Regions from separate parts of the Planococcus sp. TJ-201 genome, predicted to be linked through region 3. Evidence: riboswitches for the same ligand, from Rfam matches in the RefSeq annotation. Region 3 holds a riboswitch; each other region holds the start of a gene.
The links. A riboswitch is a leader RNA that binds a small molecule or an ion and turns the genes downstream of it on or off. The one in region 3 is predicted to bind S-adenosylmethionine.
Positions count from the first base shown of each region.

Region 1: another riboswitch for S-adenosylmethionine. It lies ahead of AC4EG4_RS11615 (5-methyltetrahydropteroyltriglutamate--homocysteine S-methyltransferase); the one in region 3 lies ahead of AC4EG4_RS10005 (sulfite oxidase-like oxidoreductase).
Region 2: another riboswitch for S-adenosylmethionine. It lies ahead of AC4EG4_RS10930 (bifunctional homocysteine S-methyltransferase/methylenetetrahydrofolate reductase); the one in region 3 lies ahead of AC4EG4_RS10005 (sulfite oxidase-like oxidoreductase).

Region 1 covers NZ_JBZDOG010000004.1:201,621-207,322, forward strand. Annotated here, with positions in the region: gene AC4EG4_RS11600 (TspO-related membrane protein) at 1-269, shown strand, start outside; gene AC4EG4_RS11605 (YitT family protein) at 400-1,275, opposite strand; gene nadX (aspartate dehydrogenase) at 1,477-2,259, shown strand; gene AC4EG4_RS11615 (5-methyltetrahydropteroyltriglutamate--homocysteine S-methyltransferase) at 2,368-3,495, opposite strand; SAM riboswitch class I at 3,605-3,712, opposite strand; gene arr (NAD(+)--rifampin ADP-ribosyltransferase) at 3,814-4,230, opposite strand; gene AC4EG4_RS11625 (hypothetical protein) at 4,252-4,491, opposite strand; gene AC4EG4_RS11630 (glycine/sarcosine/betaine reductase selenoprotein B family protein) at 4,507-5,016, opposite strand; gene AC4EG4_RS11635 (CdaR family transcriptional regulator) at 5,122-5,702, opposite strand, start outside.
Region 2 covers NZ_JBZDOG010000004.1:51,600-57,301, reverse strand. Annotated here, with positions in the region: gene metH (methionine synthase) at 1-2,211, opposite strand, end outside; gene AC4EG4_RS10930 (bifunctional homocysteine S-methyltransferase/methylenetetrahydrofolate reductase) at 2,192-4,051, opposite strand; SAM riboswitch class I at 4,124-4,228, opposite strand; gene AC4EG4_RS10925 (DUF6920 family protein) at 4,354-5,121, opposite strand; gene AC4EG4_RS10920 (PadR family transcriptional regulator) at 5,261-5,702, shown strand, end outside.
Region 3 covers NZ_JBZDOG010000003.1:334,951-340,652, reverse strand. Annotated here, with positions in the region: gene AC4EG4_RS10020 (ATP-binding cassette domain-containing protein) at 1-569, opposite strand, end outside; gene modB (molybdate ABC transporter permease subunit) at 574-1,257, opposite strand; gene modA (molybdate ABC transporter substrate-binding protein) at 1,254-2,024, opposite strand; SAM riboswitch class I at 2,197-2,308, shown strand; gene AC4EG4_RS10005 (sulfite oxidase-like oxidoreductase) at 2,390-3,052, shown strand; gene AC4EG4_RS10000 (phosphocarrier protein HPr) at 3,141-3,407, opposite strand; gene AC4EG4_RS09995 (BglG family transcription antiterminator) at 3,447-5,378, opposite strand; gene AC4EG4_RS09990 (6-phospho-beta-glucosidase) at 5,477-5,702, opposite strand, start outside.

The DNA of each region.
Region 1 (5,702 bases), on a different contig from region 3:
CCGATTCAATCTGGACCATGATCGTATTGGGGATTGCCATCGCCTTTGTCCTCTTTTACTTGGCCCGTTTCAAAAACGCTGCCTTTCCGATTCCCATCGCTTGGGCTTTCTTTGGAATCTATAGTGCTTATACCAGTGGACAGCTCGATCCAGCTATGTCCGCGATTATTCAAGGCATCTTGTTAACTGGCATTGCCATCTTTTTGATTGCTGTTGTGTGGAGATTTGTTAAAAATGGAAATGCTCTTTTCCCGAGACATACGGTTTAAGAGAACTCTCCAAATGAAAGTAGACAATGCCATAAGCTCGTTAAGAAATACTTGATTTTTCTAGTGGATGCAAAAAGCGCCGCTCTCTTTTTAATAAAGAGAAGCTGGCGCTTTTTTTGTTTCGGACCAATCAGTGAATATCCCGCTTTTTGAAACTGCCGCCTCTGACTTCGGCGACGTCGTAAACGGCGACAAAGGCGTTGCTGTCAATTTCGAAGATGATTTCTTTCATTTTGCTGTCTTCAAGCCGGTTGATGATGCAGGTGATTTCTTTGTATTGCTCGTTCGTGTAGGCGCCGTTGACGATATTGTACGTGGCGTTTCGTCCAAGGCGGTCGTAAATGGTTTGGACGAGAAGTTCCGGTTCCCGCGAAATAATTTTATACGTCTTCGAGCCACTGAATCCTTCTTCGACCAGATGAATCACTTTGGATGCGATAAAATAAGCAATTCCGGAAAGGAACGCGCCTTGCAAGCCGAAGACGAAGGAAACGATGATAAAGACGAATATGTTCAGGAACAAGATCATGTCACTTGTCCCGAATGGCAATTTGCGTGACAGCAGCACGGCTAGCATGTCGATGCCGTCAAGCGCACCGCCGTTTCGCAGCGCAACCCCCATGCCAAAACCGATGATGATTCCGCCAATAACGGTAATCAATAAAGTGTCGCCCTCAATAATAGGCGGGATATGGTGCATGAGAGTCGTCGCATAGGCGAGGGAAGCAATGCCAATAGTGGAGTAAATGGCGAAGCTTTTCCCGATTTGCTTATATCCTAAATAGACAAAGGGAATATTCAAGACTGCAATCAGCACGCCCAGTGGCATGCCGAATAATTGGGAGCCAACAATGCTGATGCCCGTGATGCCGCCATCTGATACGTTATTCGGAATCAAGACAGCTTCAAGGCCATATGCAGTAACAAACGCACCAATGATAATGGCCAGTGCCCGTAAAACTAATTTTCCTTTATTTGCTTTTCGTTTTGTAGATGGCATACTCATTCTCTTCCTCTTTTCTGTAGTTGCCCAGCTGATCTTTTTCACTCTAATTATTAAATATAATCCTTTTATTGCTATTTTAGTAGAGCAAATTTAGAAGAAGTCGTCTGCCAAAATGAATCTTCATCAAGTATCGCTTTTTAGGGTATAGGTAAGTATCCAACATTCGGTAGACTATACCTATTTAAATGAGGAGGCTAAACGATGAACATCGGAATCATCGGCACAGGAAATATCGCCACGTATTTATTGGAACAGGTGAATACCAACAACGTAGCCAAAGAAAGAAGAATAACGGCAGTTTTTGGCCGCAACCAGAAAGCGGGCCGCCGTTTGCAGGAACAGTTTGGGGTCGATTTCCATACAGATATTCACAAATTCTTAGAGACGCCGATCGATCTCGTCGTGGAGGCAGCGACTGTGGAAGCTGCTCATCTTTACGTGAAAGAGATCGTTGCCCATCAAAAAGACCTCGTCGTCAGCAGTATCGGCGTCTTTAAAGATGCCGCTCTTCTGACTGATGTTAAAGCTATGGCTGAGTCTAGCGGAACACAAGTTTTCCTGCCTTCCGGTGCAATTGGTGGACTGGACATCCTGCAATCGGCGAAAGCAGCTGGTGGCTTGGAGCGGGTTCAGCTTACGACACGGAAATCACCCGCATCGCTTGGGATTCAAGCAGAGCAAGAGAAAGTACTATTTGAAGGTTCTGCAGATGAAGCCGTTGAAAAATTCCCGAAAAACGTCAACGTCGCGATGACACTCGCACTTGCGGGAATCGGTATCGAGAAAACGACAGTGCGCATCATTGTCGACCCGGCTATGGAACGGAATACGCACACAATTGAAGCAGAAGGGGACTTCGGGAAACTGCAGCTGCAAGTGGAAAACAATCCGATGCCGAGCAACCCGAAGACGAGCCTTCTCGCTGCGTTGAGTATTTTAGCTGTATTACAGAATAAAGATGGGGCATTGAGAATCGGCAACTGAGTTGGACAGTGAGCTGAAGCAGAACACCTATTTTATACTTTTAAGAACGTAAATGAAGTAAATCAACCGAAAAAAGCCCAACGCAAAGACTGCGTTGGGCTTTCCAAGTCACTCCCCAAAAATTTCTTCAGAAACTTCCACGATATACCGCAGTTTGTCCCATTGTTGTTGTTCGGTAAGGATATTGCCGTGGTGGGTGGAAGCAAATCCGCATTGTGGGCTGATGCAGAGCTGTTCGATAGGGATGTATTGAGCTGCTTCTGCGACGCGAGCTTTGATGGTTTCTTTGTCTTCAAGTTCGCCGTTTTTCGAAGTGAAGACACCAAGCACCACGCGCGGACCGCCGGCTGGGATATGTTCCAGCGGGTGGAAGCTGCCGGAACGTTCGTCGTCGTACTCCAGGAAAAAGCCATCGACTTGTTCTTTGGCGAAAAGTGTTGGCGCAATGAGCGCGTAGCTGCCTTCAAATGCCCAATCGGATTGATAGTTGCCGCGGCATAGGTGGGTCGTGATCGCCAAATCTTCTGGCTGATCTTTCAAAACGGCGTTGGTAACGCGCAATGCCAGGTCGATCAAGTAATCCCGGTTGTATTGTCCGTCATTGAACGGAATGTCGGGTGATGACAATCCTGCAATATAGACATCGTCAATTTGAATATAGCGGGCACCTGCAGCGTAGAATGCTTGGAAGGCATCGCGGTAAACTTGGATGATGTCTGTTGCATAATCTTCAAGATCCGGATAAATGCGCTCATTGCGAATGCCTTGGTTGAAAAATTGGTTTGGGCTTGGAATGGTCAGCTTCGGAATAGCACGGCCCCCAACGATTTCTTTAAATTCAATGAAGTCTTGGATGAATGGGTGATTTTCATTGAAGGCGGCTTTGCCGGTATTGCGGACATCATAAGCTTCCGTTTCTACATTTTTGAATTGATAGCCTTTTTCGGGCGTGTATCCTTCAAATCCGTGAATCTCTGCCATGAAATCAGTGTGCCAGAAGGTGCGGCGAAATTCGCCGTCTGTCACAGCTTTCAGGCCGACTTCAATTTGCTTGTCGACGATGTGCTTGATTTCAGTTGTTTCGATGGCTCTTAATTGTTCTGCCGTAATGCGGCCATCTTTAAACTCTTTTCTTGCCTGATGGATGCTTTCCGGGCGGAGCAAGCTTCCTACGTGATCTGCTTTGAAGGGCGCTTTATTGACTCGTTTCGTTGGATCGGTGATTGGATTGGCCATGTTGCATTCCCACTTTCGGTTTTTAGTTTTTAGTTAACGTGCGATCTTCCCAAATAAAAAATGGGACTTTCTTCAAAAAGAAGAAAGCCCCATGTATGGAAATGCATTCTTCTTATCTTCTAGGCTCTAACACCTATTGGAAGTAGCACCTTATCCTGTAACAGAATGGTTGCTGAGACATCACAGGGCCAAATCCCTCCGTCTCTCTTGATAAGAAATAGATTATTAAGTTAATGGTTTGTCGATGTGTTACACAATAAAGCAATTTCCAGATAAATGCAAGAAAATGTACATCCTGTTTTTTCTATTGTAAAAAATTCAATCAATGATGATGGCCTTTCCTTGTTCACGCAACGCCTTTAACGATGCCCGCATGGTGCTAAGTTGTTCATCAGTATGCCGTTCCCAGGCACCGAGCTCTGCGATTACTTTGAGAGGCAATTGGGAACGGTAAGAGCGTGTTGGATTGCCTGGAAATCTTTTGTTGGTTAAATTCGGATCATTCTCAAAATCACCTACTGGTTCTACAAGGTAAATTCTCTCTTTGGCAGTAGAATCCGCTAGTTCGGCACCCCATTTGGCGGCTTCCAATGTTGCCGTGAAATAGATGTAATTGGATTTTTTGTTCTGGTAATTGGACGGATGCTGCGCCTGCAATAAATCCCCAATCTTCAATTCCGCTTTTGTCCCGTGAAAGAAAGGACCTGGATCTAAAACCTCTTTTGTTTCATTCATATTGATCTGCCTCCGTTGTTTCTATCGCTTTTCCTGATAAATTGCCCGAGTCCCCGAAGACAGTGCCAACAGCTCCAGCAATTGGTCCACCACTCTTTTTCGCGTATCAAAGTCGAAAGGTTCGCCGCATGGGCGTCCCATTTTAAAGGGGACGTGGAGGGTGCGGGGAGCACCGACTTTGTCGGTAATTTCCGGGAACAAAGTGACCATGGCGGTTGGGATATGTGAAGCTTCTAAAGCCCGGGCATACAGCCCAAGCACGTTATGGCAAGATCCTCAGCCAGGCACCAAGAGCGCGGCGTCAATCCCTTCGTTATGGAACAATTCGACCACTTTGGGAATGAAATCTTTCTCGGCTGTCATCGTGTCCAAGATGCCGCCGTTCAATCCAATGTGGATGTCCGAAACACCCCCAATTTTTTCATCGACTGCAGCGTCCTTTAACTGGTGGAGCGGGAAGACGATGGACGGATCGGCTTTGGCGAACTTTGTGTCGAAGTAAAGGTGCGTCACTGTCAACTCCTGCTCTGCGGCATCTGCCGGGACGATCCGAAATGAAGGATCTCCCGCTGGATTGTCCACATCAAACGGTTCGTCTGATTTTAGGTGGACACCGGCAGTTGAAACCAGTGCTACTTTGCATTGGTCCAATGGTTTTGGCAACACGGCTTCAGGCAAGCTGTTGTTTTCTGTCATATGGCTCATGGTGAATTTCTGGTAGGCAGTCGTGAAATTGCTGGAAAACGTCCGGGACAATTTCGATTTGAGTCGGGTTTTCATTTTCATGTCAGCCATTCCTCCAGTTCAAAGAGTCTATTGGATAATATTAGGTGGCAGCGCAGAAATTCCTGTACAAATGCTGTGCATTCTAGAGCACGGCAAAACAAAATTTTAGACCCGAATAGCTAATGCTAAATGCAAAACAACCGCGTCCTGGAATTCAGATGGGTCCAACCCAGTAATGTCCAGAATCTTTTTCAGGCGATAGCTTAGGGTGTGGCGATGAATCTTTAACCGGGCAGCAGTTTCTGCATGGCTTTGATTAGCGGCAAAGTATGCTGTCAGTGTTTCGCATAAAGGTTCACTCAAACCCGCTAAGATTCTGCCAGTGAATTTGGCGAGTTCATCTTGAGAATTCCGCTTTAGAAGCGCCATCAATTCCACGTCTTCAAAATAAATCAGCTGCTGGCCGGGGGTGCCAAAGTCCAAGGCATTGCGCGCGGCCAAATAAGATGTTCGGATATCAAAAATGCTGTCGACGGCTACGCCGACTCCGATTCTTCCAGGGGCACTTTTCTGCAGAAAATGAAGTAAATTGTACAGTTCTTCTTCCATTAGGGATGGCTCTTCATTCGCCACCAACAGGAAAATCTCATTCAGCTGCGAGTGTCCAGCGACGACAGTTTGGTTTTGAAAATGCCCTTCCAGCTGTTCGATGATCCGGTGGGAAGGAGAAGGCGGCTTTTTCAATT
Region 2 (5,702 bases), on a different contig from region 3:
GCTCAAGATGATCTCGACCAGGTTTTTGCCGATGTCATGGACATCGCCTTTGACTGTGGCCAGTACGATTTTCCCTTTTCCGGAATCGTCTTCTTTTTTCTCCATGAACTGCTCTAGGAATGAAACCGCCGCTTTCATGACGCCTGCGCTTTGCAGTACTTCGGCAACAATCAGTTGATTGTCATTAAACAGCCGGCCTACTTCGGCCATCCCTGTCATCAATGGTCCGTTGATGACATCGAGCGGTTCATCGTACATTTCCAATGCTTTTTCCAAATCCGGGATCAAGCCTTCTTTGGTTCCTTCTATAATATAGTAAGCCAAGCGGTCGGGCACCGTTTTCGGGATGTCGTCCTCGGTTTTTTCTTTCTTCTTATCACGGTAGAAAGCCGTAAAATCAGCCAGAGTGGCGTCTGTAGTTGTAAACAGCAATTCATTGGCCATGTCGATTTCCTGTTTTGGAATCGATGCATAGCGCTCCAGCTTTTCCGTGTTGACGATGGCGTAGTCCAAACCTGCCTGCGTGCAGTGGTAGAGATAAACGGCATTCAATACTTCACGGCCAACCGGCGGCAAACCAAATGACACGTTGCTGACGCCCAGAATGGTCAATGCGCGCGGCAGTTTTTCTTTGATCAGGCGGATGCCTTCAATGGTTTCCACTGCAGAGCCGATGTATTGCTGATCGCCGGTACCGACTGGAAAGACCAGTGGGTCAAAAATGATATCTTCCGGCGCCAGTCCCCATTTGTTGACCAGCAAGTCATACGACCGTAACGCAATTTCCAGCTTGCGCTCACGCGTAACCGCCATGCCTTCCTCATCGATCGTTCCGACAACGACTGCCGCTCCGTATTTCTTCACCAGCGGCATGACCGCATCAAACCGCTCTTCCCCGTCTTCCAGGTTGATCGAGTTAATGATGGCTTTTCCTTGTGAGAATTTCAGCGCCACTTCAATCACTTCTTCATCCGTGGAATCAATGACCAGCGGCACTTTCACTTTTTTGACGACTTCTTTCATGAAATTGGTCATGTCCTCGACTTCATCCCGGTCCGGGTTCGCCAGACAGATATCAATAACATGAGCGCCGTTTTTCACTTGCGCGCGGGCAATTTCAGAAGCTTCTTCAAACTGGCCATCCACAATCAGCCGCTTGAACTTGCGGGAACCAATGACGTTGGTACGTTCACCAATGAATAATGGACGCATGGTTTCATCGTACTGCAACGGTTCAATGCCGGAAACGACATGGCCGTGATCGACAGGATCCGGTTTTCTCGGAGGCAGACCTTCCATTGCTTCACGCACCGCTTGAATATGGGCTGGCGTCGTACCGCAACAGCCGCCCACTACGTTCAGCCAGCCTTTATCGGCAAAGCCCCGCAATTTTTTCGCCAGCGATTCCGGTATTTCGTGATAATGCCCTTCTTCATCCGGCAAGCCGGCGTTCGGGTAACAGCTGACATAGCCGTCCGACAGCTCAGACAGCGATCGGATGTGGTCTGTCATGAATTCCGGGCCGGTTGCACAGTTCAAGCCAACCGATAACGGTTTCACGTGCTCGATTGAAATGTAAAAGGCTTCGATGCTTTGGCCCGCAAGCGTAGTGCCCATCGGTTCAATCGTTCCTGACACCATGATCGGCAACTCGATTCCGGTTTCTTCAAAAGCTTGCTTGATTCCAATTGTTGCCGCTTTGACATTCAGCATGTCCTGGCTTGTTTCCAAGAGAATCAAATCTGCGCCGCCTTCGATTAAGGCTTTCGCCTGTACATAGAAATTTTCCAGCATTTCATCGAATGTGGCACCGCCTGTAACAGACAGCGTTTTTGTGGTCGGCCCGATAGCACCCGCCACAAAACGCGGCCATTCCGGCGTTGAAAAAGCAGCGGCTGCTTTTTTCGCAATTTCCACTCCACGCCGGTTGATTTCCGCCGCCTGGCTGCCGATCCCATACTCATCCAAAACAATCGGTGTGCCGCCAAAGGTATTGGTACAGAGAATATCGGCTCCCGCTTCGAGGTAAGCCGTGTGGACCCCTTCGATAACATCCGGACGGACAATATTCAAATACTCGTTGCAGCCGTCAAACTCTTCGCCTCCAAAATCTTCGGGAGAAAGATCGACGTTTTGAATCATCGTGCCCATGGCTCCGTCGATGATCAAGATTCTTTTTTCAAGTTGTTGTTCAATAAGATGTTTGGACATGGCTGCGATCGCTCTCTTTCTGTTGATCTAGTTGTCGAATGTAATGAATCAATTCCACGGTCATATCGTAACGGACAAACGGAGTTATGAGGTAAATGCCATGGAACAGCTCCGCTGCTGTATCAATCAATTCTTTTGCGATTTGGATGCCTTCTGCAGTGGCGCGGTCTTTGTCGTCGCCGCATGCGCGCATGCGTTCCAGTGCATCTTCCGACAGCTTGATGCCTGGCACTTCATTGTGCAGGAATTCCGCACTGCGGATGCTGGTCAGCGGCATCACACCAATGAAGATCGGCGTCTCCAAATGTTTTGTCGCTTCGTGAATTTCGATGATTTTCTCTTTTGTATAAACCGGCTGCGAGATGAAATAATCCGCACCGCTTTCGATTTTCTTATCAAGCCTTGCCACTGCTCGGTCCAAAACACGGACGTTCGGGTTAAATGCTGCCGCAACAGAGAAGTTGGCTTTTTTCCGCAACGGCTTGCCGGAAAATGAAATGCCTTCATTCAGCTTTTTAATCAATTGAATCAATTCCATGCTGGACACATCATAAACACTGGTAGCTCCCGGGAAGTCCCCGACTTTTGTTGGATCACCTGTTACGGCGAGTATATCATGGATCCCGAGCGCATCGAGCCCCATCAAATGCGACTGCAGGCCGATTAAGTTGCGGTCGCGGCATGTGATGTGAGCGAGCGCCCGAATGTTTTCCTTGTGTTTGAGGATGGAGCCCATCGCCATATTGCTGATGCGCGGCGATGCCAACGAATTGTCCGCCATTGTTACGGCATCGACACCGGCTTTATTTAAAGCGACGGATCCTTCTAAAAATTTAGCTGTATCCAAGTGGCGCGGCGTATCCAATTCCACGATAATGGTCCGTTCCATTTTGGCTTTTTCATGAAGCGGCTTAACTTCCAACGCTTCTGCTTCACGGATGACGATTGGTTTTCTTGCTGTTACTTCTTTATGGAAAATTGGCGGCAAGTTGCCGAGATGCTTTTTCACAGCTTCAATATGCTTCGGCGTTGTGCCGCAGCAGCCGCCGATCAAACGCACACCTTCTTCTCTTAATAACAAAGCGGCACGGCCAAAATAATCCGCTTCCGATTCATAGACGATTCGTCCGTCTTCTACATCAAGCAAGCTGGCGTTGGGATAAGCAGAAAGAAACGCTTTGTCAGGCAAAGTGACTTCTTCAAAAGCCTGGATGGTATGGTGAGGGCCAAGACGGCAGTTGACACCGACGATATCGGCTCCAAGTGCCTCCAATTGATGAAGGGCATCGTTCAGCGACATGCCATTTTGCAGGATGCCCGGCTCATGCATCGACACTTGGGCAATCAGCGGGGTATCGGTGATGCCTTTTAAATGCTTGACTGTTGCTGCCAACTCTTCAAAATCGTAATACGTTTCCAACAACAAGCCGTCCGGATCTCCAGCCAGCAAATGGATGGCTTGCTGGTCGACCATTGCAATAATCTCTTGCAATGTAGCATCGCTTTTCCGGATTCCGCGGATTCCCCCAATGGTTCCAAAAACAAATTGGCCACCCGGTGCTGCCGCTCGTTTAGCAATTCCAATAGCTGCTCTGTTAATATCTGCGACTTGCTCTTCCAGGCCGTAACGGGCCAGTTTCGCCGCATTCGCTCCGTATGTGTTGGTCTGGATGATATCCGCTCCGGCTTTAATATAGTCCTGATGAATCTTCTCAATGACTTCCGGGCGTTGCAAATTCAGTTCTTCGTTGCAATACTCAATGCCATAGGAATACAGCAATGTTCCCATGGCGCCATCCGCCGTCAATATTCTGGTCTTTAGTTCGTCTAATAAGCCCATCCTTCTCAACCTCCCATATATACAAAAAAAGCCTTCATGAAAAAGAAGGCTTTACGATATCAAACTCGTTCCTTTTCATCTGCCAGGCAATTGCTTGCCTGCTGGATTTAGCACCTGACCTTTCGGCTGGTTGCTGAAGCTTCATCGGGCCAGTCCCTCGACTTCTCTTGATAAGAATTCACTATTCTGTTTTAAGTATTCTAAATATGGTACCTGTATCTATGGAACAGGTCAAGGCAATCTGTCGAAAAACAATGAAATTTCTGTGTTATTCCGCAAAAACTTTGTGCTTTCAGAATTTTTTAGAATGTAGATGCATTTTTGGGATTAAATCGAATCTCTGACACATCAAACTTATACCAAGTAAATGTATTACCCTCTATCACCCAGCTGACCTCCATTTTTACGGGCATCTTCAATCCTTCTACCTGCTGATGCTCTTTGATAGTTCCGATGCAGAGCTGCCGTTGTGCATCTTTGGCACTGCCTTTATAGCGCAAAGCCTCCACTCTCAACAACTCACTTTGCTCATTGAAGAAATAGGTTGCTGATCCGGTCAAGCCCTCATACGTAATCGTTGCTTTCGCAGTGTGCACATCCACGAGCTCCCATTTGATAAATGGACTGAACACCGCTGCTGGATACCAAGCCAACTCCATCAAGTAGCGCTGCAGCGCAGACTCATTGGTCTTCTCATTGTCAGGAGTTTGTGACATTGGAAAGATGCTCACAAGTTTGATCCGCATACTGGCTTTGCCAGCAGTAAAGCTGTCTTTCCCCGTAATGAATAATCCCTTTCCCATTTTCATCTTTGCAGACCAGTAGAATGCAGGCGGGTCGGTAAAGCTCGTTTGTTCGGCTTCCGAGGCCATCCACTTTTTTTGCTCTGGCTTTTGTTTCATCCAACCAAGTTGCTTGAAGCTGACGCTCGCAATTTGTTCGTGACCGACAGCGCCAATTGCATAAAGCCAATTTTTCACAGGCAATGGAAGAGACTCTGTCATTTGTTCCGTTAGTTTGTCAGGAGCCGCAAGGTCAGAATGGATTACATGCTCATCTTTTTTCTCCACCGCAAACACTCCTTTTTGTTTCTTTACCTGTTTATACAGGCATTAAATCATTTTTAAATACTCACTGGACAAAAAGTCAAAAAGAGAGTATTTTTATAGCAAATAGATATATATCAAAAAGATATAAGGATGTGAATCCATGGCAAAAGAAAACCATACTCAATATGCCATACTCGGGCTGCTGACAACAGAATGCCGCACTGGCTATTCGATCAAGCAAATGATCGATACAAGCTTGAACCATTTTTGGAAAATCAGTTACGGACAAATTTATCCGACATTGAAACTGTTGGTAGATCAAGGGTATGCCACCGTGGAATCTCAAGTTCAGGAAGGCAGGCCGGACAAAAAAGAATACACGATTACTAACGAAGGCGAGCGTGCTCTAAAAGAATGGATCCAGCAGCCGATTCAGCAGCTGCCCGGTGAAAAAAATGAACTCCTGCTCAAGTTATTTTTCAGCGGAAACCAGGATGTTCAGGATACACTCAGTCATTTAGCAGATTTTCGTGAAAAACTGACCGGCCGCCTGAACACGTATAGAGCAATTCAAGAAATGATCAATACGCAATTGCGAGATC
Region 3 (5,702 bases):
TCCGCAATCCGATGAGTCACGAAGATAATTGGGATTTGCCATTGCTGGTGAATCCGCAGCAGTTCATCCTGGCAGCGGTCACGATTGGCGTCATCCAAAGCAGAAAAAGGTTCATCAAGCAACAGAATATCCGGCTGTACGGCCATTGCACGCGTCAACGCGACACGCTGCTTTTCACCCCCAGAAATCTGGTGCGGGTATTTGCCAAGCAGACCGGTGATGCCTAGAATTTTTGTCAGTTTGGTAATATGCGATACATCTGCCCCCCGCGACAGTGCGTACAGAATGTTTTGTTCGACGCTCAAATGCGGAAACAAGGCATAATCTTGAAACAAATAACCAACTTTTCTTTTCTGGATCTTTAATGGTTTTTGTTCTCCACTGAAAAAATTTCTGCCATTCAAAGAAATCGTACCAGCATCCGGGTGGACAATACCAGCCAGGCAATTCAATAGCGTGGTTTTCCCCGAACCGGAAGAACCAACCAACGCCAAGATTTCCCGGTCCAGCTCGAATTGCATTTTTAAACTGAAATGGTCCAATTGTTTTTGAAAATCAACTAAAAGCATGGGCTCATTCCCTCCCGATTCGTATGGCCGTTTTTTTGCGCCAATAATTGACCCAAGTGATCGCAGCGACTCCAAGAGAGGAAATAATCACTACCCAAAACAAGGCTTTTTCCATATCTCCTGCTTCATAGGCAAAGTAAATCGCTAATGGCACCGTTTCTGTCACCCCTGGAATATAGCCGGCAATCATCAAGGTTGCCCCAAACTCGCCGATGCCGCGTGCAAAAGCAAGAATCAGACCTGCCAGAATGCCCGACCAGGCCAGCGGAAACGTGATAGTCCGAAAGATGCGCCATTCAGAGACGCCCATTGTCCGTGCCACATTCTCCCAGCGAGGATCTACTTTTTCATAAGCTGCAAGGACACTTTGGTACATCAGCGGCAACGAAACAACAAATGAAGCTATGGCCGCACCGATCCAGGTAAAAACAACACGGAACCCAAACCATTGTTCCAGTAAGATGCCGAGCGGACCATTAGCGCCGAACAAAACAATCAAACCAAAGCCAATGACCGTCGGGGGCAAAACCAATGGCAGCAGTATTAGGGCTTCCACAAAGCTTTTGCCGAAAAAGTCGCGCCTGTTCATCAATCGTGCCAGAGCCAGGCTGACCAAAAACACAAAAAATGTGGAAATAACGGCAACTCTCAACGATAACCATAGCGGAGACAGATCATAGGGCATCATGGTATTCCTCCGTTTGGCGCCAAAAATCCGTACTCTTTAAGAACTGCCTGGCCTTTTGGACCAGTGACAAAATCCAAAAAGGCTTCTGCGGCGGGCTGTTTTTGGGAAGCCGCTACGACAGCACCTGGATAAACAACAGGATCGGTCTGTCCAGGCACTTCGAGCATCCCGGTTATTTCCTGGGAAATAACCGCATCGGAGGAATAGATGACGCCGAGTTCAGCGTTTCCGCTCTCGATATAAGTCACCACTTGCCTTGCATCTTTGGCATAGACAAGGCGGCCTTCAAGCGGCTGCCATAAATTTTGGTTGGCCAGCGCCTGCTTCGTATAATTTCCTAGTGGTACACTATCAGGTTCTCCAACTGCAATGGTTTCTTCTGCACTCATTAATGTTTCCACAAAATCGGCTGTTTCCGGAAACTTTTCGAGCGAAGCCAGGACCAGCCGATTTTCAGCGAAAGATACAATGCTGTCTGATTCGACAAGCTGCTGCGATTGGAGCAAATTCATATCGTTTTCACTGGCAGACAAAAACAGATCCGCTGGCGCCCCTTGCTCGATCTGGCTCCGCAGTTTGCTGGATGATCCATAATTAAAGTTCAGTTCAATATCGGGCTCTGCCTTTTGAAATTCCTCTTCCATCTTCCCCATTACTTCCGTCAAGCTGGAAGCTGTTGAAACCAACAGCTCCCCATCGCTTGCCGAAGTGTTGCTGCAACCGCTCATGAAGAGCGTCAAACTTATAAGACCGATCATTTTTTTCATTTGGAGGACTCCTCATTTATTTCAAGTAACGTTTATTTCCGATGACCAAAATTCTCTACGTCTTTCTAGTATAACGCCAGCGAGAGAGAAGCTGAATAATTTTCCGAATAATCTTGTAAGAAGCGGAGAGATTAGGTAAAATGAGGCAAGCAAAAAATTAAATACTGCACCATCCTTATCAAGAGAGGCAGAGGGAAATGGCCCGACGACGCCCGGCAACCGCCAGTTCACGAACTGGAATGGTGCCAAATTCAGCAGAACCTAGAAGTTCTGAAAGATGAGGAAGAGAAATTCACCAACAGACAGCCACTCTTCCACTTTTCAGCGGAGGAGTTTTATTAATTTTAGGGAGTGATTGCATGAAATTGAGCAAAGCCGAACGGATTAAACGAACACGGGTCCCTGTAGTGAATCCTGCGCTGGCTGAACGCCTGCCGCCTGGACAAGTCTTGACCGAGCGCTTTCCTGTTCTGCACGAAGGCGAAGTGCCAGAATACGACATGGCTACATGGACATTGAAAATCTTTGGGCAGGTCGACAAGGAAGTCACCTTGCATTACGCTGACTTGTTGAAATTGCCGCAAACGACTGTGACCCGCGACATCCACTGCGTGACACGCTGGTCCCGCTTCGACAATACGTTCACCGGCGTCCGCTTTATCGACTTGATGAAAGAATTGGGCGTTACGCCAAAAAGCGGCTACGTCATGCTTCACGGCGATTATGACTACACGACCAATGTTGCTCTGTCAGACCTTGACCGTGAGGACGTGCTGCTCGCCCATTCTCTTGACGGCGAGCCCTTGACGGCCAAGCACGGCTACCCGCTGCGTTTTGTAGTGCCCCAATTGTATTTTTGGAAAAGCGTCAAATGGGTCCGCGGTATCGAGTTTATCGATGAAAATCAGCCGGGCTTTTGGGAACAGAACGGCTTTCACATGAACGGCGATCCGTTCCAGGAAGAACGTTTTTCCGGTGAAGATTTGGAAATTCCGGATGACGAATGGGAGAAAAAAGATTTCGACTGATTCCAAAGATTATTCCCCATGAAAGTTGTTTACCCACAAAGAACCCGAGGAATCAGAAATGATCCCTCGGGTTCTTTGTGGAAACGAGCTATTTAGCCAATCCTTCTTTTTCCATCACACTTTCAATTTCTTTGATGGCGTCTTCTTCGTCTACTCCCACAATACTCACTTTAAACTCGGAACCGTAAGCAATCCCCAAGGACATCACCCCTAAAATAGACTTTAAATCCACCGTCCTTTCCTTATGAAGCAAATTTACTTGTGAATCGAATTTATTTGCCAGACTTACCAGAATGGCAGCTGGACGTGCATGAATTCCTGCCTCGTCTGTAAGTGTAAATTGTTTTTCCACCATAATGCTTCATCTCCTTTTTTCGTCGAATATCTATTGAATTCAAAAGGCGATCACTTTCATAAACTCTTCGTAGGTTCTGGCTTTGATCAGCCTTTCAACCAGTGCGCTGTTATGAATGATTCTGCCAAGTACATCGTACATAAACTGCAAATCTTCCCGGCTGTCTTCCATAACATTCAGCAGACAGACAAATTGAACTGGCTTATCTTTCCATATAACAGGTTTTTTCAGCGTACAAACCGTTAAAAAAGTCGTTTTGGAATGCGGTGTGATGGGATGTGGTATGGCCACTAAATTGCCAAAGGAAGTCGGTGCGGCTCTTTCGCGCTCGTATATCGCCTTCAGGCAGCCTTCGTCTACCAATCCACGTTCGAACAGTCTTTCGGTTAAGAATTCAAGAATTTCTTCTTTTGAGCGCAGCTCTTTTCCGAGAAACATTAAGTCTTTTTGAAAATATGAAGTAATGTTTTGCCGATCCTTTAAAATGAACTTTTCAATTTTTCGAATGTCCGCCTCTCCCAAAATCGCATTGACGACAATTACGGGGATGTCCAATTCTTCCTGTATCGGAATCGAACTGATAATAAAATCAATGCCATCCAACTTATACTGTCCGAGCTTGTAATATTCGGTTGTGCCGGCTACATCTAGGCTATCGCCAAACTGAGACTTTAGTTTATAGTAAATCAATTGGGCTGTTCCCAATCCTGAAGCACAGACAATCAAGCATTTTTTCGGGACAATTTCAGATTTTCTACGCTCAATAGCAGCCGCAATGTGGAGGGCTAAATAGCCGATTTCGTTTTCATCAATGACTGATCCAATTGCCTTGTTTATGGCCAATCCCGCGATAATACCGGCTTCGAATGCCACGGGATAATTTGACTTAATGTCCTGCAACATTGGATTTCGAATGTTCATACCATATTTGTAGCGGTTTACAGCGGGTTTTAAATGAAGGCTCAAGGCGAGAATCAATTCTTGATCATCCAGAATGCCTAAATTGAGCTTTAATTCGATGCTTTCCAAAGCCCTTCTCACCAGCTCTGAAATCTCTTTTTGGATTACTTGTTTGACCACTTTTTCACCTGCTGCCGGATGCGCAGCTATTTTGGTGCCAAGTAAATGCATAGCAATATAAGCTACTTCCTCCAACGGAAACTCAACAGCAAACTTCTCCTGCACCTTGCTTACAATCTTTTCAGCTACTTTATATTCTCTTTGCTTTATTATTTCATCAACGTCTGCTGGGAATAACGTAACGTTATAGCCTTCTTTTAGCCGTTTATAGGCGATGGCCAAATGAATCACTAAATTGTTGATAGCAATGTCAGATACAAACACCTCATTTTCTTGAATTTGCTCCATGACAAGTGCAAAGATGACATCCAGTTCCTCTTGAGACAAGGAAGCAAAATGAGGTTTGAATAATTCATTGATCGGTTCTTCACGGACAAATACATATTCCGCTATACAGAAACGGCGCTTCAGCTCATTTGCGTGAACCCGCAACCCGTAGTTTGGGCGCGCTTCCAAACGAATGTCATAATCCGACAGCATCTTTTTCACATGGATTAAATCATTTTGAAGAGTCGACTTGCTAATGTACATTTCATCTGCCAATTCTTCCAGTTTGATATACCCATCACTTAACAGAAATCGTTTCATCAAATAAGCAATCCGTTCTTCGGGCATCTTTGGAATAAGGGTTTCCATTTCCGTATCATTCAGGGCAAGCTTTTTTATATAACTGCGAAAAAGCGGCTCTTCTATGATGCGTAATTTGTAGCCTTGTCCCATAATCGAATAGATGGAAGCTCCTTGTCCCCCCAACAGCGAATTCAAACCTTTGACGTCTTCCCGTATGGTCCGTGCTGAAACCTGGTTGATTGCCGCCAAATACTTGCCTGTAACCGGCGTTTCCGCCGCCATCAATTCACGAAAAATCGTTTTCATTCTTGAGGTCAACATATCGCCACTTCTCCTTACAGCTGCTTACTTGAACAATAGAATCCAATACTTTATTTTCATTATAACTGAAATTTAAATAATTAATTAATTTGAAATTTTTAAAGAAATTGTTTTTCAAATTGCGGCAAGTACTCTTTATGTGCTTCCAGCATTTCATCCAGAATTTGTTTTGCTACAGTGTCGGATGGGACAAGCGGGTTGATCGCCATTGCCAGCAAAGCCGCATGGTAGCTCCCCGTCACTGCAGCTTCAGCAGCCAGCCGCTCAAATGATTTGATTTGTTGAACCAATCCGTTGACTGCAACAGGTAATTCACCTATTTGG